One region of the Shewanella sp. 492 genome, then DNA from elsewhere that is predicted to be linked to it. Evidence: predicted binding sites of a transcription regulator. Region 1 holds the regulator's gene; each other region holds the start of a gene.

The links. The regulator MetJ, encoded in region 1, represses methionine synthesis genes. The targets are predictions, from matches to a motif close to TAGACGTCTAGACGTCTA.
Region 2: a site for MetJ is predicted at 2,985-3,002, ahead of metK (methionine adenosyltransferase). Genes of this name have one in related genera too.
Region 3: a site for MetJ is predicted at 1,951-1,968, ahead of metE (5-methyltetrahydropteroyltriglutamate--homocysteine S-methyltransferase). Genes of this name have one in related genera too.
Region 4: a site for MetJ is predicted at 3,625-3,642, ahead of metH (methionine synthase). Genes of this name have one in related genera too.

Annotation. Positions count from the first base shown of each region.
Region 1 is NZ_CM181702.1:536,569-544,291, reverse strand. It holds gene AC5YBX_RS02450 (bifunctional aspartate kinase/homoserine dehydrogenase II) at 1-1,430, opposite strand, end outside; gene metB (cystathionine gamma-synthase) at 1,450-2,616, opposite strand; gene metJ (met regulon transcriptional regulator MetJ) at 2,840-3,154, shown strand; gene AC5YBX_RS02435 (sulfite exporter TauE/SafE family protein) at 3,261-3,989, shown strand; gene traF (conjugal transfer protein TraF) at 4,045-5,031, opposite strand; gene AC5YBX_RS02425 (c-type cytochrome) at 5,646-5,975, shown strand; gene AC5YBX_RS02420 (DUF3373 domain-containing protein) at 6,025-7,723, shown strand, end outside.
Region 2 is NZ_CM181702.1:3,174,783-3,182,505, reverse strand. It holds gene AC5YBX_RS14035 (thiol-disulfide oxidoreductase DCC family protein) at 1-143, shown strand, start outside; gene AC5YBX_RS14030 (SDR family NAD(P)-dependent oxidoreductase) at 140-964, shown strand; gene AC5YBX_RS14025 (flavin reductase family protein) at 1,056-1,688, shown strand; gene metK (methionine adenosyltransferase) at 1,787-2,941, opposite strand; gene tkt (transketolase) at 3,470-5,464, shown strand; gene epd (erythrose-4-phosphate dehydrogenase) at 5,602-6,621, shown strand; gene AC5YBX_RS14005 (phosphoglycerate kinase) at 6,746-7,723, shown strand, end outside.
Region 3 is NZ_CM181702.1:3,010,775-3,018,497, reverse strand. It holds gene AC5YBX_RS13340 (HDOD domain-containing protein) at 147-875, shown strand; gene AC5YBX_RS13335 (LysR substrate-binding domain-containing protein) at 967-1,878, opposite strand; gene metE (5-methyltetrahydropteroyltriglutamate--homocysteine S-methyltransferase) at 2,083-4,353, shown strand; gene AC5YBX_RS13325 (GlcG/HbpS family heme-binding protein) at 4,560-5,093, shown strand; gene AC5YBX_RS13320 (glutamate synthase-related protein) at 5,238-6,794, opposite strand; gene AC5YBX_RS13315 (dodecin) at 6,946-7,158, shown strand; gene queG (tRNA epoxyqueuosine(34) reductase QueG) at 7,204-7,723, opposite strand, start outside.
Region 4 is NZ_CM181702.1:3,212,978-3,220,700, forward strand. It holds gene cobT (nicotinate-nucleotide--dimethylbenzimidazole phosphoribosyltransferase) at 1-431, opposite strand, end outside; gene AC5YBX_RS14220 (FecCD family ABC transporter permease) at 470-1,534, opposite strand; gene AC5YBX_RS14225 (ABC transporter ATP-binding protein) at 1,534-2,328, opposite strand; cobalamin riboswitch at 2,482-2,652, opposite strand; gene AC5YBX_RS14230 (histidine phosphatase family protein) at 2,802-3,407, opposite strand; gene metH (methionine synthase) at 3,735-7,457, shown strand.

The DNA of each region.
Region 1 (7,723 bases):
CCCACTAACTCGAGACTGACCTCAAGCTCCTTGTTTAATACCGGTCTCGCCCGCTTAAACAGCTCAATCCACGCATCACCAATATTACCAATACCCAGCAGTAATACTCCGATACGTTTACGCGGGCCAGCGCAGCGACGATGTACCTTTTGCGTCAATAGGTTCACCTGCCCCTTAGGGACCAAAGTGACCAAACTTAGGCCATCGTTACACAATGGGTGAGCATCGCGGCTTAATAGGCGTGAAAAACCCCGGCGATAAAGTGCAGCATCGGCACTGACCAACGCCACTAAACCTAAGTCTTGTCGCACCTCTAATGCATCGATCCCCAATGCTTGAGTATTGACTTCAAATATCGCCCGCGCTTGTTTTTCACTCTCGTGGGTAAAGGCTAGCTCTGCAAGGCCAGACGCCGATGACCAGTAGGCCAAGGGAGCCAGTCCTGCCTTAGCAAAACACTCTAATAATTGAGGCAGCTCGGCATTAAAGCTTAAGCTAAACAACGACACGCTAGGTAGACTAGTAACGACGGGCGCGCTAGCCGATAAGCTCTTAGGCGCAATAAGCGTAAAATCGGTATGGGGCGCATAACTCGAGCGCACCGCTAGGCTCACGTTAGTGTCAAACAGTGGCTGTAAGGTACGGTTATGCAGTACCGGCGAACCAAGATGGGCTAAGCGATTAGCCTCGGTTAATGACATGCTTTTGAGCAGGCGTGCATCGTTAATGCGATTGGGATCGGCATTAAACACCCCTTCCACATCGGTCCAAATGGTCACCCGTTCAATATTGGCGAGGCTGGCCAGCAAGGTGGCGCTAAAGTCTGAACCATTACGGCCCAGCAACAGGGTATCGCCCTTATCATTAGCACAGATAAAACCGGTGATCACTAGGCGTTCATTAGGGTGAGCATTCAGCATCGCCTGCACTTTTTGCTTTGATTGCCCTATGCGAATTTGCGGTACCGCCCCTTCATCGGCCACTAATAAAGTGCGCGCATCCACATCGACTGCCCCGACGCCTGATTCACGCAGCAGCGCGGCAAGTAAACGCGATGACCAGCGTTCGCCAAAACTAACCACTTGATTGCGTTGGTAATCCGTTAAATCGGCAAGAGAAAGTAATGTGCTGAGTTGGGATTTATCGGTCGATAGACGCTCGCGCAAGCTGCGCGCCTGTTCGTTAGATAACAGTTGCTCGATCAGATTTTGCTGGTAACTGATCAACACTTGCAACTCTTCTTGCCACAACAGACCGGACTCGGTTAGCTCAAGTAATTTATATAAAAAATTAGTACTCTTGCCCGCAGCAGAAACCACGATGAGATCATCGCTATGGCCATGGGTGAGTAATATATGAGCGACACGGCGGTAACAATCTGCATCCGCTAAACTAGAACCGCCAAATTTATGCAAATGACATCGTGTCATTTTTTGCTCCTCAATACCTTTAACAACTTACCGCGATAGCCGCATCTAAACCCGCTTGAATATCTGCCACCAGATCGTCACCATCTTCAATCCCAACAGATAAACGAATAAGGGTATCTTTCACCCCTGCCTCTAAACGAGCCGCTGGCTCCATCGCTCTGTGGGTCATGGTAGCAGGAACCGCCACTAAGCTCTCTACTCCACCCAAGCTTTCGGCTAAAGAGAAGTATTCTAACGCATTTAAAAAGGCAATAAGCTCTGCTTCGCCACCTTTTAACTCAAAACTGAGCATGGCACCAAAACCTTTTTGCTGTTTTAACGCGATCTCATGGCCTGGATGGTCCGCCAAACCAGGATAATAGACCTTATCAACGGCGCGATGACGGGTTAGCAAAGCCAACACCTGCTGTGCGTTGGCTTGATGCTGACGCATTCTCACCGCAATTGTTCTTAAGCCGCGTAGGGTCAAATAGCTATCGAAGGCTGAGCCGGTTAACCCTAAGGTATTAGACCACCAATGTAACAGCTCACCCACTTCAGCATCTTTAGCGACAACCGCGCCGCCGACCACATCGCTATGCCCGTTGATATATTTAGTCGTTGAGTGGATCACTATGTCAGCGCCGAGCAACAGAGGTTGTTGCAAGATAGGCGATAAAAAGGTGTTATCGACTACCACTAGCGCCCCCACTTCATGGCTCTGGCTCGCAATCGCTGCGATATCGACCACGCGCAGTAATGGGTTCGAAGGGGTTTCTAACCAGACCATTTTAGGTTGGCGAGCAATAACGTCTGCCAAAGCAGCGGCATTCGTTTGGTCAACCACTGCCAGTTTAAATGCCCCTTTCTTGGCGAGGTGGGTAAATAGTCGATAGCTGCCGCCATAGCAATCGTGCGGCACCACGAGTAGATCATCGGGCCCCAGTAAATTGGTTACTAAGGTGATGGCCGCCATGCCAGTGCAGGTCACTATGCCTGCCGTGCCACGTTCGAGCTCCGCTATGGCGTCAGCCAAAATACAGCGAGTCGGATTACCCGAGCGGCTATAATCAAAATCTCTCGGTTGTTGATGGCCATCAAAGGAGTAATTGGTCGACAAATAGATGGGCGGTACAACGGCACCATATTGGGTATCGGATTCTATCCCCCCACGCACAGCTGCCGTGGCTAATTTACGCTCAGTCATCTTTTACTCCTAAAGTTAAATCGGCGGCAGTCATCTATACTTTAGAGATGTCTGGACGTCTAAATGTACCTAAGGCAAGCGGTAGCGTCAACATATTTAGACGTTTAGACGTCCAAACATGTAGAAATCTATTTGCAATTAACAAAAATTAGAGGCAATAATTTGACTGTACCCGGTAAGGGTATAAAATCTGCCCCGAATTTGAGAATTAACAGGTGAGTCAATGACTGAGTGGAATGGCGATTATATCAGCCCCTATGCTGAACATGGTAAGAAGAATGAGCAAGTGAAAAAAATCACTGTCTCTATTCCCCTCAAGGTGCTTAAGATTTTAACCGACGAACGCACTCGTCGTCAGGTGAATAACTTACGCCACGCTACAAACAGCGAATTGCTTTGTGAAGCTTTTTTGCATGCTTATACTGGCCAACCTTTACCCCATGATGATGACTTGTCAAAAGACAAACCCGACAGTATTCCAGCCGAAGTGAAAAAGCTGATGACTGAGATGGGCATCGAATGGGAAGACGTCGAGTAAATCGACTTTACCTATCCTGTTTTGCTAAAGAGGGATCGCACTGCGATCCCTCCTCTTTATCACGTCTAAACACACTGCAACCCCTGGTGGTATAGTGCCTGAACTTATGATTGATCCCATGATCCTTGGCCTAGCGTCGCTGATCATCTTTATTGGCGCCCTAACCCAAAGCCTGATCGGTTTTGGCTTAGCCGTTGTCGCCTCGCCGTTACTCTATCTCGTCGACCCAAGCCTAGTGCCCGCACCTGTCATTATGATGGGCTTTTCTATCGCCTTACTCACCCTGCTAAGAGAGAGGCGCGCACTGGAATTTAACGGCTTACAATATGCTTTACTGGGGCGTATCCCTGGCGGAATATTAGGCGCAACCTTATTATTGCTAGCACCACAACCAGTATTGGGATTAGCCATTGCAATCATTGTGGCTCTAGCCGTGGTTCTGAGCCTATTCAAGCTACGTCTCCCCATAAATCGCAGTAATCTTTTTATGGCGGGCATATTGTCGGGGATCTTTGGTAATATCGCTGCCATTGGTGGACCGCCAATGGCTATTTTACTCTCGGGAAAAGACGCCAAACAGTTTCGCGCAGCCTTGTCAGCCTTCTTCATCTTTAGCTCAATGATCGCCTTAATCATTTTGGCTTTCAGTGGATTACTCACACTGCGTCATCTGTATCTTTCAATGCTATTGCTACCATCGGTCCTGCTAGGCTTTGTAGTTGCTAATCGTATTGTCGGCGGCATCGACAAACAAAAAACCCAACGCCTTACCCTGATATTGTGCAGTACAAGTGCGCTGATCTTAGCGGTAAAATCGATTATAGAACTAACGTAACGACCTCAAATAGGTGTCCGTAAAAGGGAATAAAAATCAGCAAACAAGATAATCACTAAAAATGATATGAGGTTCGGATCACGCCCCCAATGGCATCATCACTGCCAAACAGCCCGGTTAAGTCCAGATTAAAGGTGCGACCAATACTAAAGCCTGTACCAACCGAATACAGGTCGATTGCGGTATTGTTTAAATTGTGGCGATAACCCACACGTAACGCCAACCAATCCGTGGTTTTTAGCTCCCCTGCGAAGCGCCAATATTGTGTACTAACCACTTCATCGAAACCTTGATGAGCATTCAAATCGATATCACTTGTTAGGGTAAGTGCAGCCCAATCATAAGCCACCCCAGCAGTATATAAAGGCTCAACTCGATAAGTAAATTGCCGCCCTAATGACTCTACACTCTGTTGTTTTGGGTCGATTAAATTGCGTCCAGACAAGCCAACGGTTAGCCCATTAAAAGGCTTAATTACCACACCAACATCAAGATTAAATACCGTATCATCATTACGATAGGGGGAATCATTACCACTATCAAAAGTCACGTTATTCGCATTAACTACATAATTGTAAGTGTCGATACGCTGTATTTTGGGCGAGAGCCCAACCGATATTGGCATGTTGACAATTGATAGAGGAAAACTCAATACAACGCCAACATCAGACACTCCCCCCGACACCAACGCCCCGAGAGAGCCTAACTCTGAAACATTTGCAGGATTGTTAACATCAAAATGGTCTAAATTGCTTTGAATCGCATCTGCAACACCTACCGCCTCGATATAAGTCTTATGAAACAGTGTCATTGGCATCTGCACCGTCGGCAAGACAATCGATGTACCTTGTGTCGCAGAGGTTCTCTCTGCTTGCGGCGATGCAATCCCCCGCGCCTCTTTAGTCGCATCTAACACTGACAAGACAGGATGATTGAAGAGATCTCCATGTTGATGACTTACGGCAACGTGTGAACTGTTTAAGGCAGAGTTATGTACACCATCATATTGCTGCTCGGCAAAGGAAAACCTAGTGAGACTCATCAGCGTGATTAACACTATTATGCTAAGGCACTTCATTCCCTTTTCTCCCCCCTCCGAATAATGGTCATTTTAAGCGTGTTGAAAGATTAGTACGCTCGATTGTTAAAGATAGTTCATTTCTTAAGTGCTAGATGATATGGCAAGTAAAAATACTGATATTTAGCCCGTATTTAACCTTTACTCCCCCAGCCTCTGCTGCGTAAATATGCTCGATAATCCACTATGGCTGATAAGATCAAAATACTGCCCATCGCGACGTATTTCCCAAAAATAACGCCCCCTTTCGACGACAATCACAGCGTTAGCGATAACAAGTTCATTAACATTACAGCCATTATTTAGCAGATGTTTAACTACTAAAGTGTGATTCACCTCCACCAGTAATTGATAGCCAACACCTCATCCCTGCAAAAACAACAAACAACAAAAGGCTTTTAATACAAAAACTTAAATCACATCAATTAGATTAATATCAATGATATTTTTATCAATTAGATTTTTATTGTAAAGGTGATCAACCTCAAACTCACATCTCGACTCCTTTAGTAAACTTTTTAACAACAAACACCCGCTTTGTTTAATAAAAAATCACCACGGGTGGTGATTAAGGAAAGATGATGAAAAACATAGTAAAAATTGCAACGTGCATCATGTTCACATTCTCGTTAGGCGCCCAAGTTTATGCCGTAGATGGCGGTAACCCGAAAAAAGGTAAACACCTCTACAAGAAAGAGTGTAAAGCCTGCCATAGCAAAGGCGATGCGGGCGGTGAAATCACTCCGATGAGTAAAACCATGAGCCAGTGGGATCGCTATTTTAAACGTGATCAACACAAGGTTAAGCCTGAGGTTTTTGAGCAACTCTCCGAAAAAGACCGCTTGGATATTCAGCAGTTTCTTTATGACCATGCGGCAGATTCCGATCAACCACAGACTTGCGGTTAAAACTCACTAAGCCCATCTACTGCGCACCTCGCGCGACGGAGAGACAAAGATGCGTACACTACTATCGATTTTAATTGCCAATGCATTAGCCTTTTCTGGCGGCGCGTACAGTGCCGACCAAGAACAACAAAAGCTGGCAGACTTAAAACAGCAACTAGCTGAGCTATCAGAAGAAATTGACGATATTAATAGCCGCGTAGACAAAAATGAGCGCCACACAGCACTGGATAGAATCCAACTCACAGGAGATTTTCGTACCAAGGCTCATTCATTGCATTATCAAAATGTCACTTGGAACCCAGCCATCAAAGTTGACTTCAATGATTTTGGCCAAAAAGCCATGTCTGGCACCTTTGGAATGCCAAACGATGCCAACTCGCCATTAGGCAAGATGTTAAGCGCCAACCCTGAATTAGCCAGTGCGTTCCAAAATGGCATGTTGCAGGGAGTAATGCCTTATGTGCTGGCGCCCAAATCGGTACAAGATATCGATAACGATATTTTCTATACCACCCGCCTCAGACTCAATCTAAAAGCCAAAGTATGGGACAACGTTGGCTTTTCAGCTCGATTAAGCATGTATAAAAACTGGGGGGACTCGACTGGCACCCAAGTATTTGATTCATGGCGCTCGTTCACCATGGATGGCAGTAGTAGTGGCAATACCAGCGGTGATTGGCTCAGAGTCGAGCGCGCCTACTTCGATTGGAAAAACATCGGTGGCACCAACACCTATCTTTCTATCGGTCGTCGCCCCTCAACCTATGGCCCACCATCACATTACAGGGAAAACGAGAAGCGCGGCGGCACGCCATCAGGTCACTTAGTCAACTTTAACTTCGATGGCGCCACCTTAGGTTACAACTTAGGCGAGATCACTGGTATTGATGGCCAAGTGGTCCGTTTCTGTTACGGCCAAGGCTTTGAGTCACAATGGGGTAATGGCGAAATGTTTGGTGATATCGTCACCAAAGACACACATCTAGGTGGTTTTAATATCGACGCCATCAACGACGGTAACCACTTCCTGCAATTTACTCTGTTTGGTGCCAAAGACATTAACGACGGCTTCAAAGGCACCATGGCTTTTCCTACTCAACTGGCAGGCATTTTTGCCCCAACCATGTACCAAGATATGCAGAAGTTTGAAAACTTCAACTTTCAAACCCGGGTACAACCTAGTGGGGTGATTGGTGACATGTATTTAGGGGGGGTCGGTTACGCCTATGAAAGCGATGAGGATATGAAGCTATTCGCCTCTTTTGGCTGGACACGAGCCGAAGGCAACGGCAATGCCGGTATGTTTGGCGGCATGTTAAGTGATGCGGTATTTGAAGCACAGCTCAACGCCGACGGCAGCGAAATTATCATGATGCCAGACGCCGCCGATAGCGCCGACACTAAAGATGGGTACGGCGTTTATGTCGGCATCCAAATTCCGGCGCCTTACGGTAAGTTAGGTCTGGAATATAACTATGGCTCTAAATACTGGACTCCGTTTACTCAAGCGCAAGACGATCCTATTGGCAGTAAGCTTGCCACCCGTGGTCATGTTGCCGAAGCCTACTACATGTTTGATATCAACCCACGTATGTTTATCAAACTGGCAGGGCTGTATTACGACTATGAATACACAGGTAGCGGTACCCCTGTTGGCGCGCCGCAAAAAATTGATGATGTCATTGAAGGCGGCGCTTATTCGATGCTGCCTGTGGTCGACACCGCCTTTGACATCAATGCCTCGTTAA
Region 2 (7,723 bases), 1.4 Mb from region 1:
ATTATGTGGCACCGTTACATTGGCCAATGGTTAGGCCAGTGGCCGATTTTCTCTACCTTAAGTTTGCCAAGCACAGACATAAGGTGTCTTATCTGCTGACCGGTAAAAAACGCTGCGACAGTGGCCGCTGCGGCATATCATGAGCGGCGCGGATCAAGTGCATGGCAATGGGTTAGTGGCGAATAGCGCATTAATTGAGGATTGTGCATTAGTGATTGGTGCCAGCAGTGGTATTGCCAAGACGCTAATAACCGAGTTGCGCCATGAATGTCCGGTTATCGCTATCAGTCGCCGCCTTGGGCATGATGTCGACCCTAAGCATCATGACCGTGGCGAGGCGATTCACCCTTCAAGCGGTCACCATCGCGGTCATCATAGTCTTGAGTATTACCGCTGTGACAATAGCGATAGCGCCATCGCAGGGGTAATCGCAACGCTGATGAGCCGTCAGGTGCGGGTCACTCGGGTGTACATTTTTAACGGCGTGTTGCATCAAGCGGGTCTGAGCCCAGAGAAACGTCTAGAGGAGATAAGCGCCGAGTCGATGCAAACCCTGTTTCATATTAATAGCGTTATCCCCATGCTTTGGCTCAAGCATCTATTGCCGTTGGTGAAAGGTCAAACGCCCTGCGTGGTGACAGTGTTGAGCGCCCGCGTTGGCAGTATTAGTGACAATCGTTTAGGCGGTTGGTATAGCTACCGCGCCTCAAAAGCCGCGCTGAATATGTTGCTGCAAACGGCGGCGGTGGAGTATGCCAGACGGGCTAAAAATGTTGCCTTGTTGGCGTTTCACCCAGGGACAACCGACACCGAACTATCCAAACCATTTCAACACAATGTCGCTAAAGAGAAACTCTTTACCACCGAATTTGTCAGCCAGCGTCTGCTTAAGGTTAGCACTGGGCTTGCGCCATCGTCGCACGCCTATTTTATCGATTGGGATGGCAAGGCGATATCATGGTGAGTCTGTCATTGCATAGGGTTGTATTGCCCCCCATTTTTGTCGTTCATCAAGCTAAACCACCAATCTAAATAGCCAAGGAAGATATTCTGTAATGCATATTAGTCATGACTCATTAAGCCAATTAGAACGCCGTTATCGCGCGCAGTTAATCAATAGTTTGTCGGGGTTTAAAAGTGCTAACCTGATCGGTACCCAAGACACTTTGGGGCGCACTAATTTGGCCATCATTAGTTCAGTATTTCATTTAGGCGCCGATCCCGCGCTGGTGGGGTTTATTAGTCGTCCAGACACAGTGCAGCGAGACACCTTAGCCAATATTATTGCCACCGGCAGTTACACCATCAATCAGGTGAATAGCGATTTTTGGCAGCAGGCACATCAAACTTCGGCGCGCTACGACAGTGATCAGTGTGAATTTAGCGCGGTGGGGCTGACCCCAATGCATCAACCACAAGTGGTGGCGCCCTTTGTGACCGAGAGTCGATTAAAATATGCAGTGAAGTTAGAAAGTTATCAAACTATCGAACTAAACCAAACTCTGTTAGTGATAGGCCGAATTACCGATATTTGGCTCGATGACGTGGCGCTTAAGCCCGATGGCAGTATTGACATTGAAAGCTTAAATACCGTCTGCGTATCGGGTCTCGATTGCTATCATACGACCGAGCGGTTAGGGCGACTGAGCTATGCTAAGCCAGACAAGCCGTCGGTTATCATCGATTAATGTGCGCAGGCTGTGACAAGATTCAGTCACAAAGACTGCTACCAAAAACAGCCACAAAAAAACCGCCATATGGGCGGTTTTTTATGAGCTTGCTGCGATTATAGCTTAGCGTCGGCGCGAAGGGCGTCGGCTTTATCGGTGCGCTCCCACGGGAACTCGTTACGACCAAAGTGACCGTAAGCCGCAGTGGCTTGATAGATTGGGCGAGCCAAATCTAACATTTCGGTTAGGCCGTATGGGCGCAGGTCGAAATGCTGGCGAACCAGCTTAATCAACACCTCTTCAGACACTTTACCGGTACCGAAAGTTTCAACACTGATAGAGGTAGGCTCAGCTACACCGATAGCGTAAGACACTTGGATCTCACAGCGATCGGCAAGGCCAGCGGCAACGATGTTCTTGGCCACATAACGCGCCGCGTATGCTGCACTGCGGTCAACTTTCGATGGATCCTTACCAGAGAAAGCCCCACCACCGTGACGCGCCATTCCGCCGTAAGTATCGACGATAATTTTACGACCCGTTAGACCACAATCGCCGACAGGACCACCAATCACAAAACGGCCTGTTGGGTTGATGAAGTACTTAGTATCTTTGGTTAACCACTTAGCGGGCAGCACAGGCTTAATGATGGTTTCCATCACGCCTTCAATCAGATCTGGCTGGCTTACGCTGTCACAGTGTTGAGTAGACAGGACTACCGCATCGATACCAGCAATGCTGCCATCGCTGTTATAGGCAAAAGTGACCTGACTTTTCGCATCTGGACGTAACCAAGGTAGGGTATTGTCTTTACGCACTTCCGATTGACGCTTAACCAACTTATGCGAGTAAGTGATCGGGGCTGGCATCAATACGTCGGTTTCGTTGTTGGCGTAACCAAACATTAACCCTTGGTCGCCAGCGCCTTGCTCTTTAGGATCGGCGCGATCAACACCTTGATTGATATCGGGCGACTGTTTACCGATGGCATTAAGTACGGCACAAGAATCGGCATCAAAGCCCATATCTGAGTGGGTATAGCCAATTTCACGCACGGTCTTACGGGTGATCTCTTCGATATCAACCCAAGCCGAGGTGGTCACTTCACCGCCTACCAATACCATGCCGGTTTTAACGTAAGTTTCACATGCCACGCGCGCCTTAGGATCTTGCTCTAAGATCGCGTCGAGTACCGCATCAGAAATTTGATCGGCGATTTTATCTGGATGACCTTCTGAGACCGACTCAGAGGTAAACAAGTGCTTTGCCATAATGGAAAATCTCGTCTGTAAACAATTTGATTCTGTAGAAGTATCTACATCTAGACGGCTATTTTAGTGGAAATCACGCTAGATAACACCCCTTTCGATAAAAATTGTGGGGTAAAGCGCAGTAAATCGCAGCATTCCCAGACCGACACGGGGGCCTAAATGTAGCTAACAAATTGTAATTCATCACCTAATTATCTTTTAGTGATGATTTAATCTCCGAGTCGCTGGGGATGATTTTTTGTCATATTGCCACTCAATTACCACATAAGACGCTAAGAGTGATGAGGCGACGTTAGCCATTTGATCTCAATGTGGCGGTGAGGTGTTATTACTAGGTTAATATCATGGAGCAATGGGCTTAAGTTGACACATGGTCACGACTCCTTAAGCCTACATTTACGGGTTCTACTGCTTAGATCGGGTTAATCTGGTCAATTTGGCGAATTTTATTTGCGTCCCACCGCCTAGTAGGGGAAAATATGCGTCCACAATTGCCCGCAAAATCCCCAATAATAAGCAGGAGAGAGCATGTCATCTCGTAAAGAACTCGCAAACGCTATCCGTGTGTTAAGTATGGATGCCGTTCAAAAAGCCAACTCAGGTCACCCAGGTGCCCCAATGGGAATGGCAGATATCGCTGAAGTGCTTTGGAATGACTTCCTTAAGCACAACCCGACTAACCCAAACTGGGTTGACCGCGACCGTTTCATCTTATCTAACGGTCATGGCTCGATGCTGATTTACTCTCTGCTGCACCTTACTGGTTACGCACTTCCCATCGAAGAACTGCAAAACTTCCGCCAGCTTCACTCTAAAACCCCTGGTCACCCAGAATACGGATACACCCCAGGTGTTGAAACCACCACAGGGCCGCTAGGCGCGGGTATCAGTAACGCGGTTGGTATGGCGATTGCGGAAAAAACCCTAGCGGCGCAGTTTAACCGTCCAGGTCACGACATTGTCGACCACTTCACCTACTGTTTCTTAGGTGATGGTTGTTTGATGGAAGGCATCTCACACGAAGCTTGTTCATTGGCGGGCACCTTAGGTCTAGGCAAGCTGATTGCATTTTGGGATGACAACGGTATCTCTATCGACGGTCATGTTGAAGGCTGGTTCACCGACGATACACCTAAGCGTTTTGAAGCCTATGGCTGGCATGTGATTGCCGATGTGGACGGCCATGACAGCGAAGCGATTCGCAGCGCAATAGAAGAAGCTAAGTCAGTCACTGACAAGCCAACCATGATCTGCTGTAAAACCGTTATTGGCTTTGGTTCTCCTAACAAGTCTGGCAGCCACGACTGTCATGGCGCGCCACTAGGCGATGCTGAAATCGCTGCTGCCCGTGAGTTCCTTGGTTGGGAACACGCGCCATTCGATATCCCTGAAAACGTTTATGCGGGTTGGGATGCTAAAGACGTGGGCGCCAGCAACGAATCGGCTTGGAATGAAAAACTGGCCGCGTATGAAGCTGCGTTCCCAGAATTGGCTGCCGAATATAAGCGCCGCGTGATCGATGGTGAATTGCCAGCCGATTTCGAAGCGAAAGCACAAGCCTTCATTAAAGAATGCCAAGAGAAAGGCGAAGGCATTGCTAGCCGTAAAGCGTCACAAAATGCCATTGGTGCTTTTGGCGCTATGTTGCCAGAACTCCTTGGTGGCTCAGCTGACCTTGCCGGTTCTAACTTGACGCTTTGGTCTGGTTCTAAAGGCATTCAAGACGATGCAGCCGGTAACTACATCTATTATGGTGTACGTGAATTTGGTATGAGCGGCATCATGAACGGTGTGTCTCTGCATGGTGGTTTCATCAACTACGGCGCAACCTTCATGATGTTTATGGAATACGCCCGTAATGCGGTACGTATGTCGGCGCTGATGGGTATTCAAAACATCTTCGTTTACACCCATGACTCTATCGGCCAAGGTGAAGATGGCCCAACTCACCAACCTGTTGAGCAACTCGCTAACCTGCGCATGACTCCTAACATGATGGTATGGCGTCCATGTGATGCGGCCGAAACGGCAGTCTCATGGAAGAATGCTATCGAGCGCCGTGATGCACCAACATCGCTTATCTTTAGCCGTCAAAACCTACCCGCTCAAGCCCGTACCGATGAGCAGTTGGCTAACGTGGTGAAAGGTGGTTATGTACTGCGTGATTGTGCTGGTACACCTGATGTCATTTTGATTGCTACAGGTAGCGAAGTGCAATTGGCACTGGACTCTGCCGCTGCATTAACTGAGCAAGGTAAGCAGGTTCGTGTGGTTTCTATGCCATCGACCAATGCGTTTGATGCACAAGATGCGGCCTACAAAGAGTCGGTATTGCCACGCGCTGTAACTAAGCGTGTTGCTATCGAAGCGGCTCACGTTGATTTCTGGCATAAGTATGTTGGTTTCGACGGCGCAGTCGTGGGCATGACCACCTTCGGTGAGTCAGCGCCAGGCGGCGAACTCATGAAATACTTCGGCTTCACCGTTGATAACGTAGTGGCGACCGTTAACGACTTGTTTTAAGCGTTAGTGTGAGTCGAGGCGTGAGCAGCTTAGTGGCTCACGCCAGATGGGACGGCTTATCTGGTGTTGATATCAGGTAAGCCGTTGTCGCATCAACAGTATGCGAGCAGGGATAGAGTGAGGAGTCAAGGCGCTTAATGATCAAAGTTGCTATCAATGGATATGGCCGTATTGGTCGTTCAATTCTTCGTGCCCTGTACGAGTCGGGCAAGCGTGACCGCATTCAAATAGTCGCCATTAATGAACTGGCTAAACCTGAAGCCATGCTTCACTTAACCCAATACGATACCACCCATGGTCGCTTTCAAACCCCGACGTCATTGGTCGATAATATTATGACGGTGGGCGATGACCGTATTCAGTTATTGCATCAACGCGATGCCAGCCAATTGCCTTGGGCTGAGTTGGATATCGATATCGTGTATGAGGCCACTGGTGCCTTAATCGATAGGCAAGCCTGTGAGGCGCACCTGCAAGCAGGGGCCAAACAGGTGCTGATTAGCCATCCATCATCGAGTGATGTCGATGCCACCATAGTTTATGGGGTTAACCACGATACGCTACAGGCTCATCACTCCATCATCTCTAATGCGTCTTGTACCACCAACTGCCTAGTGCCCATTATTGAGGTGCTCGATAGAGCCTTTAAGGTTAAAAGTGGCGCGATAACCACTATCCATTCGGCGATGAACGATCAGCAGGTGATCGACGCCTATCACGACGACTTAAGACGAACCCGCGCGGCGGGGCAGTCGATCATTCCGGTCGATACTAAACTGGCACGGGGGATCGAGCGCATCTTGCCACAAATGAAAGATAAATTTGAGGCCATATCGGTGCGCGTGCCCACTATCAATGTCACCGCCATCGATTTATCGGTGACCATAGACAAGCGCGTCGATATCGACACAGTTAACCAAGTGCTGGCACAAGCGGCTAATGGCTCCTACCAAGGAGTGGTGGGCTATACTAATGCGCCATTGGTGTCATGTGATTTTAACCATGATCCGCGCTCATCGATTGTCGATGGCACCCAAACTCGGGTGAGTGATGGCCATTTAGTGAAACTATTATTGTGGTGTGATAACGAGTGGGGTTTTGCCAACCGTATGCTCGACACCAGTTTAGAGATGATTAACGCCGTAAGGGCGCAGTAAATAAGCCTACAGTAGGCTTAGCCGCTGAGTGTTAATCTAGGTGGAACGTCCCTAATTAGCCTCAGCATGAACCGGTTTTGTATTAACTTTTATCTTTTAACTTTTGAACTTAAGGAAACGTAAAATGGCGATTATCAATATGTCAGCGTTGGATCTGCAAGGGAAGCGTGTGCTGATCCGTGAAGATTTAAATGTTCCGGTCAGTAATGGCGTGGTGACCAGTGATGCGCGTTTGCGTGCTTCACTGCCAACCATCAAGTTGGCATTAGCAAAAGGTGCAGCGATCATGGTGATGTCTCACCTAGGGCGCCCAACAGAAGGCGAGTACAACAGCGAGTTCTCTCTGCAGCCTGTGGTCGATTACCTTGCTAAAGCACTCGATTGCCCTGTGCGCCTAGCGACCGACTACCTTGACGGTGTTGAGGCTAACGTGGGTGAAGTGGTCGTTTTTGAAAACGTGCGCTTTAACCTTGGCGAAAAGAAAAATGATGCAGCGCTATCTAAAAAGCTTGCCGCCTTGTGTGATGTCTATGTGATGGATGCGTTTGGCACAGCTCATCGCGCCCAAGCGTCTACCCATGGTGTCGGTCTTTATGCGCCTATTGCCTGCGCAGGTCCGCTATTAGCAGGAGAGTTAGAAGCATTAGGTAAGGCGATGGACAACCCTGCGCGCCCATTGGTAGCGATTGTCGGTGGCTCTAAAGTGTCAACCAAGCTGACAGTGCTTGAAAGCCTATCAGGCATAGTTGATCAGTTAGTGGTAGGTGGCGGTATTGCCAATACCTTTATCGCAGCGGCTGGTCATGAAGTGGGCAAGTCACTGTATGAGGCGGACCTTATCGATGAAGCCAAGCGCCTTGTTGCTAATGCACAAAGTCGCGGCGCTGATATCCCTGTGCCCACCGATGTAGTGGTGGCTAGCGAGTTTAGTCCAACAGCGACGGCCACACTCAAAGCGGTGGATGCGGTCACCAGTGATGACATGATCTTTGATATCGGCCCCGATAGCGCCGAAGCCCTAGCTGAGATCCTAAAAAATGCCGGTACCATTGTCTGGAATGGCCCTGTAGGCGTATTTGAATTTGACCAATTTGGCGAAGGC
Region 3 (7,723 bases), 1.6 Mb from region 1:
ACCCAGTTAACAAGCTTAATTGATTTATTTATATTAAAGTTTGAATTTGTGGCAAATCGACTTGACCGCAGCGGGCGTTTTATGGGTAAATCCGACGGTAACAATTGGCGATTTGCCACAACGATTAATCAGGTTAATAATTTCTCATGACAGATCTTGAGCATCAAGTATTCACTCAAGTGCGTGCGATTATCGGCAATGAAGAGCAGGTCATTGGTCGCCGTGGTATTCTTATCCCGTTAAAAAAAGCCATTATTGCCGACGGTGATATTCGTAATGTGATTGATATTGTCTCATCCGATCCTGCACTGGCAGCTCACATGCTGTATCGCAGTAATGCGGCTGCGGCCCCCTGTGTTGCTGCCATTAAAAATCGCTCCCTCAAAGATGCCTTGGTCCGTTTAGGCCAAATTAACATTTATCGTTACGCATTTACTTTCTATCTCAAAGAGCGCCTCGATGAGTTACCTCCGTTGTATAAAAAGTTGGTGACAGGTTACTGGACACTTACCGAAAGCATTGCGGCAGAATCGGTTGATAGCTTACACCAAATGGAAGGGGTGAATATTGACCCTGATGAAGTGCAAACTTTGGCGCTGTTTAGCGTGTTTGGCGAAATTGTCGCCTTAAGCGCCTTTGCTTATTTAAATGCCGAGTCGGAACAGTCTCTACCCCTGTCTATCATTAAATCGATCATCGATAATCATAAACAGATCCTTACCCTCGATGCGTTTGAGTCGCTCGACTTAGATGAGGAATTACGTCAAGAGTTTATGATAGCCCACAATCTACGTCAGACTCGTAACAGTGACTCACCCGGCCTGATTTTACGCCGAGTATTAGCGATGCGTAATCAGTTGCTTAAGCCACTCTAATCATTCTCAGTTGTAAACCATCAGCTCTAAAAATCTGTTTTTTTTAGTAAAAAATAGGTTTTTAGTGTCTAAATGGGCATCGTCATATCAGCTAAGCCATTATTGCATCTTCTTGTTTTACCATCCCTTCGTTAGCCACTAACTGCAACCAGTGTTGCGCCACTCTAGTTTTGCTACTGCTGCGGCGATAGGCCCCAAATAGCGGGCGCTTTAAGCCGTCGCGGCCTAATGGTAGCGCGCTAAGTGACAAGCCGTGGGCTTGGTTAATCGACCATGTGGGGAGGGCGGAGACGCCATCTTTACAGGCGATGCGTTGCAGTAGCATGGAGGTGAGATCGCATCGGATTTGTTTAGCGATAGGCACGCCCGCAGGCTCCATAAAATGGCGATAAATGTCTAAACGTTCGGGCGGCACAGGGTAGGTGAGCAAGGTATGCTGAGCTAAATGAGCTGGGCTGACAAAGGGCTGCGTTGCTAGGGGATGATCGGTGGCGCAGATAAGTTTTACTTCAAAATCAAATAAGTGTTGGTAGGTAATATCATGATCTGGAATAGGATCTGACGTCAGTACCACATCCAATTGCCCCTGCTTGAGTGCCGTTAGCGAATCAAATAGGTGCCGGCTCGATAGCTCTAAATTACTGTGGGGAAAACTGGCATTAAACTCAGTGATCACCGGCATTAGCCAGCGAAAACAGCTGTGGCATTCAATCCCCACAAACAGATCGGTATTGTCACTATTGAGACCATTTTTAAGCTCAAGTTCGGTCTCTGTCACCTTAGGTAATATCTCTTCGGCCAGATGCAGTAGTCGTGCTCCCTCCTGAGTAAACGACAGCGGTTTGCTCTTACGGATAAAGATGGCTGAGTTAATTCGAGTTTCCAGCTCTTTGATTTGATGGGATAAAGCCGATTGGGTGACAAAGCGTTTCTCAGCAGCCCCAGCAAGACTGCCACTTTCCTTGAGTGCAACTAATGTGCGTAAATGCCTAAGCTCTATCATTTTTACCTCAGATGAATCTTGCTCATGTTGGGGTTGAAATCAATTCCATTGCGAACCAACAGATTAACACAATAAACTTCTAGACGTCCAGACGCCTGTTTTGCTTGTGGCGTATTTATGGTTAATCAAGCTTGAGTTGTGATGTCGGAGCAGGGGCATCACACGTTGGCTTATCTCATTTAGAAGGGTATCAGTATGCAAACTATCAAGATCGCGTCATTAGGTTTTCCTCGAATTGGGCGTCAGCGTGAACTTAAATTTGCGTTAGAGCAATATTGGCGCCAAGAGATCACGCCAGCGGCGCTGCATGAGGTGGCCAACACTTTACGGCAAACTCATTGGCAGTGGCAGGCCGATGCGGGAGTGAGTTTGCTGCCAGTTGGTGACTTTGCCTACTACGATCAGGTGCTTACCTTAAGCGCCACCATTAATGCCATTCCAGCTCGCCATCGTGATGGCGACAAGGTGGATTTAGATACCCTATTTAGAATGGCACGAGGGCGCGCCCCAACAGGTGCGGCCAGCAGCGCCTCGCAAATGAAAAAGTATTTTAATAGTAATTATCACTATATCGTGCCCGAGCTGAGTCAAAATCAAACGTTCAGTATTGCCTATGAACAGTTATTTGATGAGGTGGAGCTGGCCAAAGCCTTGGGTCATCAGGTGAAACCTGTGTTGCTTGGGCCACTGTCTTACCTCTACTTGGCAAAATGCGAGGGGCAAGCATTTGATAAGTTGAGTTTGTTACCCCAATTGATTGAGGTTTATCAGGCGATCCTTGCTCGCTTTAAAGCCCAAGGGGTGACATGGGTACAGCTTGATGAACCCATCTTAGCATTGGAGTTAACGCCTGAGTGGCAAGCGCCCTTCACCGCAACCTATGCCTCATTGAGCCAGGTGCAGGTTAAGCTGTTACTGGCCAGCTATTATGGCTCGGTGGCACATCACCATGGGCTCATTGCGAATTTAGCTGTGGCGGGGATTCATCTGGATTTAGTCAGTGCGCCAGAGCAGTTGTCGTTGTTTGCGGGCAGTTTACAGCCCGAGCAAATATTGAGCCTAGGGGTGATTAACGGTCGTAATGTCTGGGCGGCCGAGTTAGATAAGATTGCCGCAGATATTGCCCCTGTGGTGGCCGATTTAGGCAAGCAGATCTGGTTAGCGCCGTCTTGCTCGTTACTGCATAGCCCGGTGGATCTTGATGTGGAAACCGAGCTTGATACAGCGCTGCGTCAGCAGCTCAGTTTTGCCAAACAAAAACTCAATGAGCTTAGCCAGTTGCGTACTCTATTAATCGAGCCAGCCTCAAAGGCTGCTCTGGCCACAGCCCAGCGTTGCCGCGCGCGCCGCGAGGCCAGACAGCAGGCGGCTAATTCGCAAGTGAATGAGCGCGTCGCTGCCTTAACCACTGGCGATTTTGAGCGCCAAAGCCGTTTTGCCCAGCGGCAAGTATTACAGCAACAGTGTCTGCGCTTGCCTTTGCTGCCGACCACGACCATAGGCTCGTTTCCACAAACCCCAGCCATACGAGGACTGCGCAGTCGTTGGCGTAAAGGTGAGTTGACCGAAGCGGCGTATATTGCCCAGTTGCAAGGTGTTACTCGCGACACCATACAAAGGCAGTTGAAACTGGGGATCGATGTGTTGGTCCATGGTGAAGCTGAACGTAACGACATGGTGGAATACTTTGGTGAACAGTTAGATGGCGTCGGTTTTACCCAATTTGGTTGGGTGCAAAGTTACGGCTCTCGTTGTGTTAAACCGCCCTTGATTTATGGTGATGTCTCACGGCCTAAGCCGATGACATTAGATTGGGCCACCTACGCCCAATCGTTGACTGACAAACCCGTAAAAGGGATGCTGACTGGCCCGGTTACCATCTTGCATTGGTCATTTGCCCGCGAAGATATTAGCCGCGAGGTGATCGCGAACCAATTGGCCTTGGCCATCCGTGATGAAGTGGTTGATCTGCAAAACGCGGGGATTAAGATTATCCAGATCGATGAGCCGGCATTTCGTGAAGGGTTGCCGCTGAAACAATCACAGTGGCAAACCTACTTAGATTGGGCTGTAAACGCCTTTAAACTCAGCGCCGCCGGCGTTAAGGATGACACCCAGATCCACACCCATATGTGTTACAGCGAGTTTAATGCTACCATCGCATCGATTGCCGCCATGGACGCCGATGTGATCACCATTGAAACTTCGCGCTCACATATGGAGTTGCTCAATGCCTTCGAAGATTTCGACTATCCCAACGAGATAGGCCCTGGCGTGTATGATATCCATAGCCCGAATATCCCCAGTGTCGAGCAGATGGTTGCGCTTATCGACAAGGCGGCGACTAAAATTCCTGTTCGCCAATTGTGGGTTAATCCAGATTGTGGGCTCAAGACGCGCACTTGGGATGAAGTTGAGCCGGCATTGCAACATATGGTGACGGCCACGCAGCAGCTAAGACGCCGACTGGGTTAGCTTGATGAGTTAATGAGTTTTATTTTTCTTGGCTGACGGGGCATGCAAGCAGCTGGCTTTAAATGGGCCAGCTGTTTTTTAATACTTAAGTAAATCAAAGCATATCAAATTTTTAAATCAAATCGCATTGCGTTAGACTTCACTTAATTACTTGGCTTTCGTCCAAATACCTATCGTTATTCGTCAACTCAAATGTAGGGTTAAACATGAACAAATTATTAGTGTCGGCTGCGTTTGCCGCTTCAACCGTCTCCTTTGCTGGACAAGCTGACTCGGCGCAAGCCCACCAAGATGAACGTGCTGCAAATAAGCCCGAACAGGTCACCATGCTGCCTGTCCTGACTGGGCAAATGGCGCAAAAGATAGTTAATTTTGCATTTTTACAAGCTCAACAAGATCAATTGGCGGTGTCTATCACTGTGGTCGATAGATCAGGACAAACCTTAGCCGTGCTTAGGGATCATCAAGCTGGGGTGCACACCATTCGTGCCAGTTATAAAAAGGCTTACACGGCTAACTCGCAAAAAAGACCGACTGCTGTGATTGCCAAAGGGATTAAAGAGGGCACCATTCCTGAAGATATCAGGTACTTGGATGAAAATATTTTAGCCATGGACGGCGGCATTCCCATCTATATTAATGATGTGGTTGTTGGCGGCATTGGCGTGGGCGGTGCCCACGGCAGTGAAGATGTGCGCATTGCTGAGGCGGGCTTAAAAGCGCTGGCGGCAGTTAACTAGGTCGTCGGTTGAATTTTCGAGCTCTGTTGTTTTTGGCTTAATTGTTTGGAATGAGTTTTCCATTCAATGCGTATAGTGCAATAGGCTACATAGAGATGAGTCGCTAAGCGGCTCATCTCTTTTTTTCATCACTCAACCTAGCGATCAGTTGTCATTAATCGGCATGATACCGGCGTAGTTGATACCCGATAGCTGCGCCATCTCTCTATGCCATGTGGCTAAGTCATTAGAGTTAAAATCACTGAGGTGATGATGACCACAGGCGCGCGCCATCACCTGCATCAGCTCAGTTGAGGCGGCAAGAAAGTTGGCCAGTTGCTGCGCCGAGGTGTCGATATGCAGCCGTTGGCGCAGGTCAGCATTTTGGGTGGCGATACCTGCTGGACAGTTATTGGTATGACAAATTCGCGCGGCTACGCAGCCAATGGATTGCATCGCACTGTTTGCGATGGCGACGCCGTCGGCGCCCAAGGCCATGGCTTTAACAAAGTCCATCGGTAATCGAAGGCCGCCAGTGATAATCAAGGTGACGCGTCCGCTAGCGCCTTGGCTGTCTAAATAGCGCCGCGCCCGCGCTAGAGCGGCAATGGTTGGGACGCTGATATGGTCGCGAAATATTTGTGGCGCGGCGCCTGTGCCACCACCACGACCATCTAAGATGATGTAGTCGGCGCTGGCATCGAGGGCAAACTGAATATCTTGCTCAATATGGTTGGCGCTCAGTTTAAAGCCGATAGGCACGCCGCCACTGAGCTCACGTACGCGATCGGCAAAACGTTTGAAGTCGCTGACCGAGCGCAGATCATGAAAAGTCGGTGGTGAGATGGCATCTTCACCTGCTGGTATTCCCCGTACTTCGGCTATTTTTCCCTGATTTTTGATGCCAGGTAGGTGGCCGCCAGTACCGGTTTTGGCGCCTTGGCCGCCTTTAAAATGAAATGCCTGAATCGAGTGTAATAGCGCCTCTTTATAACCAAATTTGGCGCTAGCCAGCTCATAAAAATAACGTGAGTTGGCCGCTTGCTCGGCGGGTAACATGCCCCCTTCACCAGAGCAGATGCCTGTTCCTGCCAGTTCTGCTCCTTTGGCTAAGGCGATTTTCGCCTCTTCAGACAGGGCACCAAAGCTCATATCAGAGACCAATAAGGGGATGCTAAGTTGTAGCGGCTTACGCGCCTCGGGCCCGATGATAAGTTCGGTGCGCACCTCCTCATCTTCAAATAGCGGTTTTGTTGCCATCTGCGCGGTCATTATTTGGATATCGTCCCAATGGGGCAACTGCTGGCGCGGCACGCCCATGGCGACCACCGGGCCATGATGCCCCAGAGTGCTTAGCCCCTCTCTGGCTAGCTGGTGGATGAGGGCAACACTGGGCTCTTCTGCTGTGGCGATGGCGCTTGGCATCTCATCATCGCTGGAGGTCGCAGCTATGCCCGGGCCTTCTGTGCCGACTTGCTCTTGGGTAAATTGTTTATGACTGCCGTCGCAAAAAGGGGGATTACCTGTGTGCTTGCAGGCGCAAAGGTAGGCGTCGCCATCTTTTTTGGCGGTAAATGCTTTTGGCTCAAAGCCGCTGCCTTGGTGGGAACCATCGCAAAATGGCTGGTTGCTAGAGCGGCCACAGACACAAAAAAAGTATTCCTTACCTTGGGTTAATTTGACCTTCTTGGGTTTGTTGTCAGCAATAATTGGCTTGTCCATTCGAGCTCCTATGCAGATGAACTACGGCGATTTGATTGCCTTCAGTCTAGGAGATTTTTGCCATTAATGCCGATAGTGGGCTTTTTACGCGCAGAGGTAAAAAAGCTTTCTATACTCAAAGTAGACGACCAACTAACTTGGGAGAATCATTATGAGTCACACCTATAAGATCATCGAGCTTGTCGGATCTTCACCCATCAGTTCCGATGAAGCGATAAAGAATGCCATCGCCGAAGCGAGTCAGTCGTTACATCATTTACGTTGGTTTGAGGTGGTTGAGACCCGTGGCCATTTAGAGGAGGGGCTCATTGCCCATTGGCAAGTCACGGTTAAGGTGGGTTTTACCTTAGATACTGACAGATAAAGGAAGCAGGCGATAGGTGGTTTGCGCCACGGCTCATATTAAGGCTTACGCATCTCTTGGTAAGCCTTTTTCAATGGTGCGGACTACGCGCTGGGTCTTGCGGTTAGGGTGCTGCGCGGCGACCATTTGTACCGCTAATGTGCTGGTCTCATCGGCGGGTGGGTTGGCTTTTGTCTGCTGCTGCATTAACGCCCAGTCAATATGTTCTATTACCATCTCATCGACCTCATCGCTTATACGTCTGTGCTGCAGCGCGGCCATAATGGCATCCGAGTGCGGTGCATTGCCCAGCGCCACGGCAATGTTACGAAGCCAGCGCTTATGGCCAATACGGCGAATGGCACTGCCTTCGGTGTAACGTAAAAACTCGGCTTCACTCCAAGCAAACAGTGCGAGCAATTGCGGGTGTTTAAGTGGGTCGCGAGTGTGAAAGTCACTCTCTTGGGTCAATGGTGCCTGCGCATTGACGGGGCACACCAGTTGGCAGTCGTCACAGCCGTAGATACGGTTGCCGATCAGCGGCCGAAATTCGATTGGGATCGCGCCCTGCAGTTCGATGGTCAGG
Region 4 (7,723 bases), 1.4 Mb from region 1:
TGCTCAACACAGGAAGCTGACATGGCCGCCTCGAGATGAAACGCGCGCGTGCCGGCGCCAAGGCGCTGATCGATAAGTGCCTCATGGCCTGTAACTGGATGGGCTATACCACAATCGATCACCTCCATCGCAAAGCCTGCTTGGGCACAAAACACATTGATGGCCGCGCCGCCATGCAGAAAATTAAGCACCATCTGGGTGGTCACTTCGCTAGGGGCAATCGACACGCCCGCGCAGGCAATACCGTGATCGCCGGCAAACACCAGCAGCTTAGGCTGCTTAATAGTCGGGCACGTTGCCCCCAGCACCTGCGCCACTTGCAGCGCCAAGGGTTCGAGTCGGCCCAATGCGCCTAATGGCTTGGTTTTACAATCGATTTTTTGCTGAATCTCGCCATCAAATTGGTGGTTCACCGGCGTTACGCTAAACATGGGTTATATCCTTAACGGGTCTGCAGCTGGCCTCGTCTTTAGCCGCGGCGCTTGCTGCCTAAAATAAACAAGAAAAACACACTGCCGATCACCGCGGTAATAATGCCGATAGGCAGCTCTTGGTAACTCAGCAAGCAACGGGCTAATACATCGACCCAGATCATAAACAGCCCGCCCACCAACCCTGTGGTCAACAAGGCGAAGCGACCAGGCAGCAACAGGCGCACCATATGCGGGATCATCAAACCTACAAAGCCGATTCCGCCACAGTTAGCCACCAGCACGGCAGTGATTAACGAGCACAAAAGCAACATGGCTAGGCGCAGGCGCTGCACATCGATCCCTAAAGTGTGGGCGGTTTCATCACCGGCTTTCATGGCAACTATCTGGCGTTTAAACAGCAATATGATCACAGTTGCACCGGCCACCACCAACAAGGGCAGCCCCAAGCCAGACCAACTGGCCTTGGCAAAACTGCCCAAGCTCCAAAACAGCACAGAGGCGGCCGCCTGAGGGCCCGAAAAATAGAGTAATAAACTGGTGAGCGCACCAAACATAAAGGAGATCGCCACCCCAGAAAGCAGCATGCGCTCGATTTGAGTGCTCATGGCGCGGCCGCACAAGGCCAATACCATCAGCACTGCGAGACTGGCGCCAATAAAGGCGCCCACCGGCAGGCTGACGCTGCCAAGCCATGATATGGATAAGGCGTTCGATAGCGCGCCCGCACCGCCAAACAGGGTAAGCACCACTACGGCACCAAAGGAGGCGCCAGAAGAGATGCCAAAAAGATAAGGGTCGGCCAGTGGATTGCGGGTCACAGTTTGCAGCACGGCGCCGGCGATGGCTAAACCAAAACCGGCGATAAACGCCAGCGCGATGCGCGGCATCCGCAGCTCCATCACAATGCGGGCGGTGACGCTGCTTGGACGCTCACCGCCAAGGGTGGCCAGCACCACATCGACCACTTGGTTAAAGTCGATGTGCGCCGCACCAAAACTGGCGGCTAACAGCGGCGTCATTAGGCTTAATCCCCCAAACCCTGTGACCAATAGCAGGCCGCGCCAAAGGCGCTCGCTGGCCGATAATCCGGGCGAGCGCATCATGGCGTCTCCCCTTGGGTGACATTATGGTAGCCATAAAAGTAATTAATTTGCGGATTACCGTGTTGTGGGTGCGGGCTCACTTGGCAGCACACCTCAAAGACCTCGGCAATACGCTGCTCGGTCAACACCTCATTTGGGCGGCCTTGGGCAACTGCGTGGCCTTGGTCGAGCAGCAGCAATTGGTCACACAGGGCGCTGGCTAAATTAAGGTCATGGATCGAGATAACCACCGTCATCTCTAAGCTACGCAGTAGCTCTAAGATCTGTATTTGATAACGGATATCTAAATGATTAGTGGGCTCATCGAGGATCAACAGCTTGGGCTTTTGCACTATGGCGCGGGCGATTAACGCCCGTTGTTTCTCGCCGCCAGAAAGTTGCTCATACCCTTGGTCGGCCAACGCGGTTAAACCTACTGTGGCTAAGGCGCGGCGCACATCGTGCTTGTCTTGGTCGCTGGTGAGCGAAAACGCCCCCTTATGGGGCGTCAACCCTAGCGCCACCAGCTGCGCCGTGGTCATGTCAAAATGGTGCGGCGTGTCTTGCAGCACCACCGCCACTTGCTGGGCAAAGGATCGCGCCGAAAAGTCGCCCACCGCTCGGCCAAATAAGGTGATATCCCCTTGGCTTGGGGTCAAATAACGATATAGACAGCGCAGTAAGGTGGATTTACCGGCGCCATTAGGGCCGATGATCCCCAGCATTTGGCCTTGGGGCAGTTCGACACTGACATCAGCCAAAATGGCGCGCTCGCCCGCGTGCCAACTAAGGTGTTGGGCAGATAACGCCATAGGGATTGACGTCACAGGCTCATCATCCAAGCCGCAAAGTAATAGGGTAAAGTGTGTTGCGACCGCGCAGGTGTCGACCTGCCGCTGCCAAGCGGGGCTAACGCCCCAAGTCGGTTGTTCATCTTTAGCTCCCTCAAGTCACCCGCTTGAGTCATTAGGCTATAGCGTAAGGCAGGTATCCTGACTTGTGGTTGCAGACAAGGCCAATTGCCTTACTCAACACACTCACAGTTGCGGGCACAGTTTGGGCTGATGACCTTAGGTCACTCCCCAATTCCCCATTAAGTTTGAGTTACTCGACCCACGTTAAGTGAGTCGCTGCTCAACACCTTACGCTCGGCGTCATCTGTATGCTAGACACCTAAAATTGTTGGCTATTATGCGGTATTTCCCCTAAGAGGCAAACCACCTTTTGTATTTGCCGCGCTGGTTGACGACAAACGCTGATAACTAACGCGCACTCAGCTTAGGCATTAACCCCAATGTAAGCGCCAATAGCCTTTACCATCGTTATCGACCAAGTGGCTTAACTTAACCACACTGCCATAATCGAGACTTAACTGGGTATAGAAGCCCACTTCGCCGCGGATCCCCAGCGCCAGCCCCATCAAATGGCGGATAACCCCACCATGGGTGACAAGCAGCAGGGTTTTGCCACTGTGTCTATGTAACACTTGCTCGATACAGGTCTCGACCCGCTGCTCAAAGACATCTAGCGGCTCACTGCCTGGCAATGGCGCACGCAAAGGATCTTGCCAGTAGGCGTTAAGCGCCTCGCTATGCTCAGCAAACAAGGTATCAAGCGCCTCACCGTCCCAGCGGCCAAAATCAATCTCCATCAAACCCGCCTCAACTGAGCAAGGTAACTGCTGTTTATTGGCATAATACTCGGCAAACACTTGGCAGCGGCTCAAGGGGGAGCTCACCAGCGCATCTATCGTCTCGGGTAATTTAGTCGCACAGGCCAGTTGCATCTGGGCAAATCCCAGCTCACTCAAAGGCTGGTCGCTTCGGCCTCGCAGCACATTGCCCCCCTCGCACTGACCATGGCGCATTAAATAAAAAATCGTTTGTGTCATTGGCTTACCTTGATATTTGTCATGCCGTGGCAGCATACGCCGAGACGGCGCGCCAATGCAATATGGGCAACACTGCCCGTGGGCTGCAATTGCGCCAAAACAAACATCACCCACAGGCTAAGCTGCAGCCTATAAGCCACTGGGCTAACGAGGGGGAAAACTGATACTCTTTTGACTTGCCCTTAGCCTAATAAGTCGCTTACTATAGCAATTACTATAGACGTCTATACGTTTATACATCTAAAAATAATAGCAGGGTGATCACACCCTCGTCGCACTGCATCAGCAGTCGTGGACATGCATCGAGTAGGATATAGGTAGAATTTTATGGCGACCCGACCCCCTGTTACCCCAATAAGACAGATAACAGCGCAGATCACCGAGCAGCTCGAATCACGTATTTTAATTCTCGACGGCGCCATGGGCACCATGATCCAAGATCATAAGCTTGAGGAAGCCGACTTTCGCGGCGAGCGTTTTAAAGACTGGCCCTGCGATGTCAAAGGTAATAACGATCTGCTGGTTCTGACTCAGCCCGCCATTATCAAAGCTATCCATAAACAGTACCTACTCGCTGGCGCCGATATCATCGAGACCAATACCTTTAACGCCACTCGTATCGCCATGGCCGACTACGAGATGCAGGAGGTGTCTGTTGAAATTAACCTTGAAGGTGCACGCCTTGCCCGCGCTGCGGCCGACGAGATCAGCGCTGAAACAGGGCGCGCGTGTTATGTTGCCGGGGTACTTGGCCCCACCAACCGCACCTGCTCGATTAGCCCAGATGTTAACGATCCCGGTTACCGTAATGTCAGCTTCGATGAGCTGGTCGATGCCTATATTGAGTCGATTGAGGCGCTGCTTAAAGGCGGCGCCGATATCATCATGGTGGAAACCATCTTCGATACCCTCAACGCCAAAGCCGCGTTGTTTGCTATAGAAACGGTATTTGAACAGCTTGAGCTGCGCGTGCCCATCATGATCTCTGGCACCATCACCGATGCCTCGGGCCGCACCCTCACAGGGCAAACCACCGAAGCCTTTTACAACTCGCTGCGCCACGTTAAGCCACTGTCGATTGGTCTTAACTGCGCCCTTGGTCCGCAAGAGCTACGCCCCTACGTGCAAGAGTTGTCAAAAATTGCCGAATGTTATGTGTCGGCGCACCCCAATGCGGGGCTGCCTAATGAGTTTGGTGGCTATGATGAAAGCCCCGAAGAGATGGCAAGCGTTATCGGTGAGTGGGCACAAGAGGGCTTTTTAAACATTATTGGCGGCTGCTGTGGTAGTACACCGGCCCATATTAGCGCCATTCGCGAGGCGGTTATCTCCCATGCGCCGCGGGCGCTGCCAGACATCCCAGTGGCTTGCCGCTTGTCGGGGCTTGAGCCACTGACCATAGATGCCAACTCGCTGTTTGTGAACGTGGGCGAGCGCACCAATGTCACCGGCTCGGCTGCCTTTTTACGGCTGATCAAAAATGGCGAATATGAAACCGCCCTCAGCGTCGCACGTGAGCAGGTAGAAAACGGCGCCCAGATCATCGACATCAACATGGATGAAGGCATGCTCGACGGCGTCGAGGTGATGCAGAAATTCCTTAACCTTATCGCCTCTGAGCCCGATATCAGCCGGGTGCCGATTATGATCGACTCCTCTAAATGGGAAGTGATAGAGGCAGGCCTTAAGTGCATTCAAGGCAAAGGCATAGTCAACTCCATCTCGTTGAAAGAGGGCGAAGCGCAATTTATTCACCACGCCAAATTGGTTAAACGTTATGGCGCCGCGGCCATCATCATGGCGTTCGATGAGCAAGGTCAGGCAGACACCAAGGCACGTAAGATCGAGATCTGTACCCGCGCCTATCGGGTGTTAGTCGATAAGGTGGGCTTCCCGCCAGAAGATATTATTTTCGACCCCAACATCTTTGCCATTGCTACCGGTATTGACGAGCATGACAACTACGCTGTCGACTTTATTGAAGCCACTCGTGAGATCAAACGCACCCTACCCCACGCGATGATCTCGGGCGGGGTATCGAACGTGTCGTTCTCATTCCGTGGTAACAACCCGGTGCGTGAGGCGATTCATGCCGTGTTCCTCTATCATGCGATTCAAGCGGGGATGGACATGGGTATCGTCAACGCGGGTCAGCTGGCGATTTATGACGATATCGACAGCGAGTTAAAAGCGCGCGTTGAAGCGGTAGTGCAAAACCTGCCCTGCCCAGTGGCAGATTCAAATAACACCGAGCAACTACTTGAGGTCGCCGAGAAGTTTCGCGGTGATGGCAGCCAAGTGGCTAAGAAAGAAGATTTAGAGTGGCGCAGCTGGGAGGTGAGCAAACGTCTTGCCCATGCCCTAGTGAAAGGCATTACCGACTTTATCGATGAAGACACCGAAGAAGCAAGACAGCAGGCGACTCGGCCACTGGATGTGATTGAAGGGCCGCTCATGGATGGCATGAACGTGGTCGGCGATCTCTTTGGTTCGGGCAAGATGTTTTTGCCCCAAGTGGTCAAATCGGCGCGAGTAATGAAAAAAGCGGTCGCCTACTTAAACCCCTATATCGAACTGGAAAAAGTCGAAGGTCAGTCTAACGGTAAAATCTTGATGGTCACCGTTAAAGGTGACGTGCACGATATCGGTAAGAACATCGTCGGCGTGGTGCTGGCCTGTAATGGCTATGAGGTGATCGATCTTGGGGTGATGGTCCCCGTTGAGAAGATCATCGAGGTCGCCAAGGCGGAAAATGTCGATATCATCGGCATGTCAGGCTTAATCACCCCGAGTCTCGATGAGATGGTGCACAACGTTAAAGCCTTCCATAAGGCCGGGCTTACTATCCCGTCGATCATTGGCGGCGCGACCTGCTCGAAAATTCATACCGCGGTTAAAATCGCGCCCCACGCTCCAACGGGCGCCATCTATATTGCCGACGCATCACGCGCCGTGCCTATGGTATCGAAACTTATCAGCAATGAGACGCGTCAAGCCACTATCGATGCCACCTATGATGAATATCAGATGATGCGCGACAAGCGTAACTCACAAGAAAAACGCAAACAGATCATCCCCATTGCCGCCGCGCGCGACAACCGCTGCCAGCACGATTGGGCCAATTACACCCCATTTGTCCCTAATCAACTAGGGCGTCAGGTGTTCGATGACTACCCATTGGAAGACTTAGTCGAGCGTATCGACTGGACCCCGTTTTTCCGTAGCTGGGAACTGCATGGCCATTTCCCGAAGATCTTGGACGACAAGGTGGTCGGTGAAGAAGCCCGTAAGCTATTCGCCGATGGTAAAGCCATGCTTAAGCAGATCATCGACGAAAAATGGCTTACCGCCAAAGCCGTTATCGGCCTGTTCCCTGCCAATACCGTTAACCACGATGATATTGAGCTCTACACCGACGAAACCCGCACCACAGTGGAGATGACGACCCACCACCTGCGGATGCAGATAGAGCGCGTAGGCAACGATAACTTTTGTTTGGCTGATTTTGTCGCCCCTAAAGACTCAGGCGTGGCCGACTACATGGGCGGTTTTGCCGTCACCGCAGGTCATGGTATCGACGAGCATATTGCCCGTTTCGAAGCCAACCACGATGACTACAACGCCATCATGCTCAAATGTTTAGCCGACCGTCTGGCCGAAGCCTTCGCCGAGCGCATGCATGAGCGAGTGCGTAAAGAGTTTTGGGGCTACGCCGCCGATGAAGATCTCGATAACACGGCACTCATTCGCGAAAAATATAAAGGTATTCGCCCAGCACCGGGTTACCCCGCCTGTCCAGATCACACCGAAAAGGGCTTGTTATGGGACTTACTTAAGCCAGATGAAACCATTGGGCTTAATATCACCGAAAGCTACGCCATGTTCCCCACCGCCGCGGTATCGGGTTGGTACTTCGCCCACCCGCAATCACGCTACTTTGGCGTGACCAATATTGGCCGCGATCAGGTGGAGGACTATGCCAAACGTAAAGGAATGAGTATCGAGGAAACCGAACGCTGGTTAGCACCAGTATTGGATTATGATGTTTAACGGGGGAGTGATCTGGAGTCATCACCTTGACTCCTTTGATTACCCAAACTTCGTTTGAACATTAGTACTGAGGCTTCGCCTCACTAACCCATACGGCCTTACGGCCGAGGTAAGTCGTGGGTCTTCAACCCACACCCGAGCAAGAAGGGGATCAACAGCAATCCCCCTCTTGCATCTCCCCTTGCCGCCCCAGACGAAGTTACATGCATTAGTTAGGCGCCTCATACTCCAATAAAAATCGCCTAACGGCTCAGTTCGGGCATCCA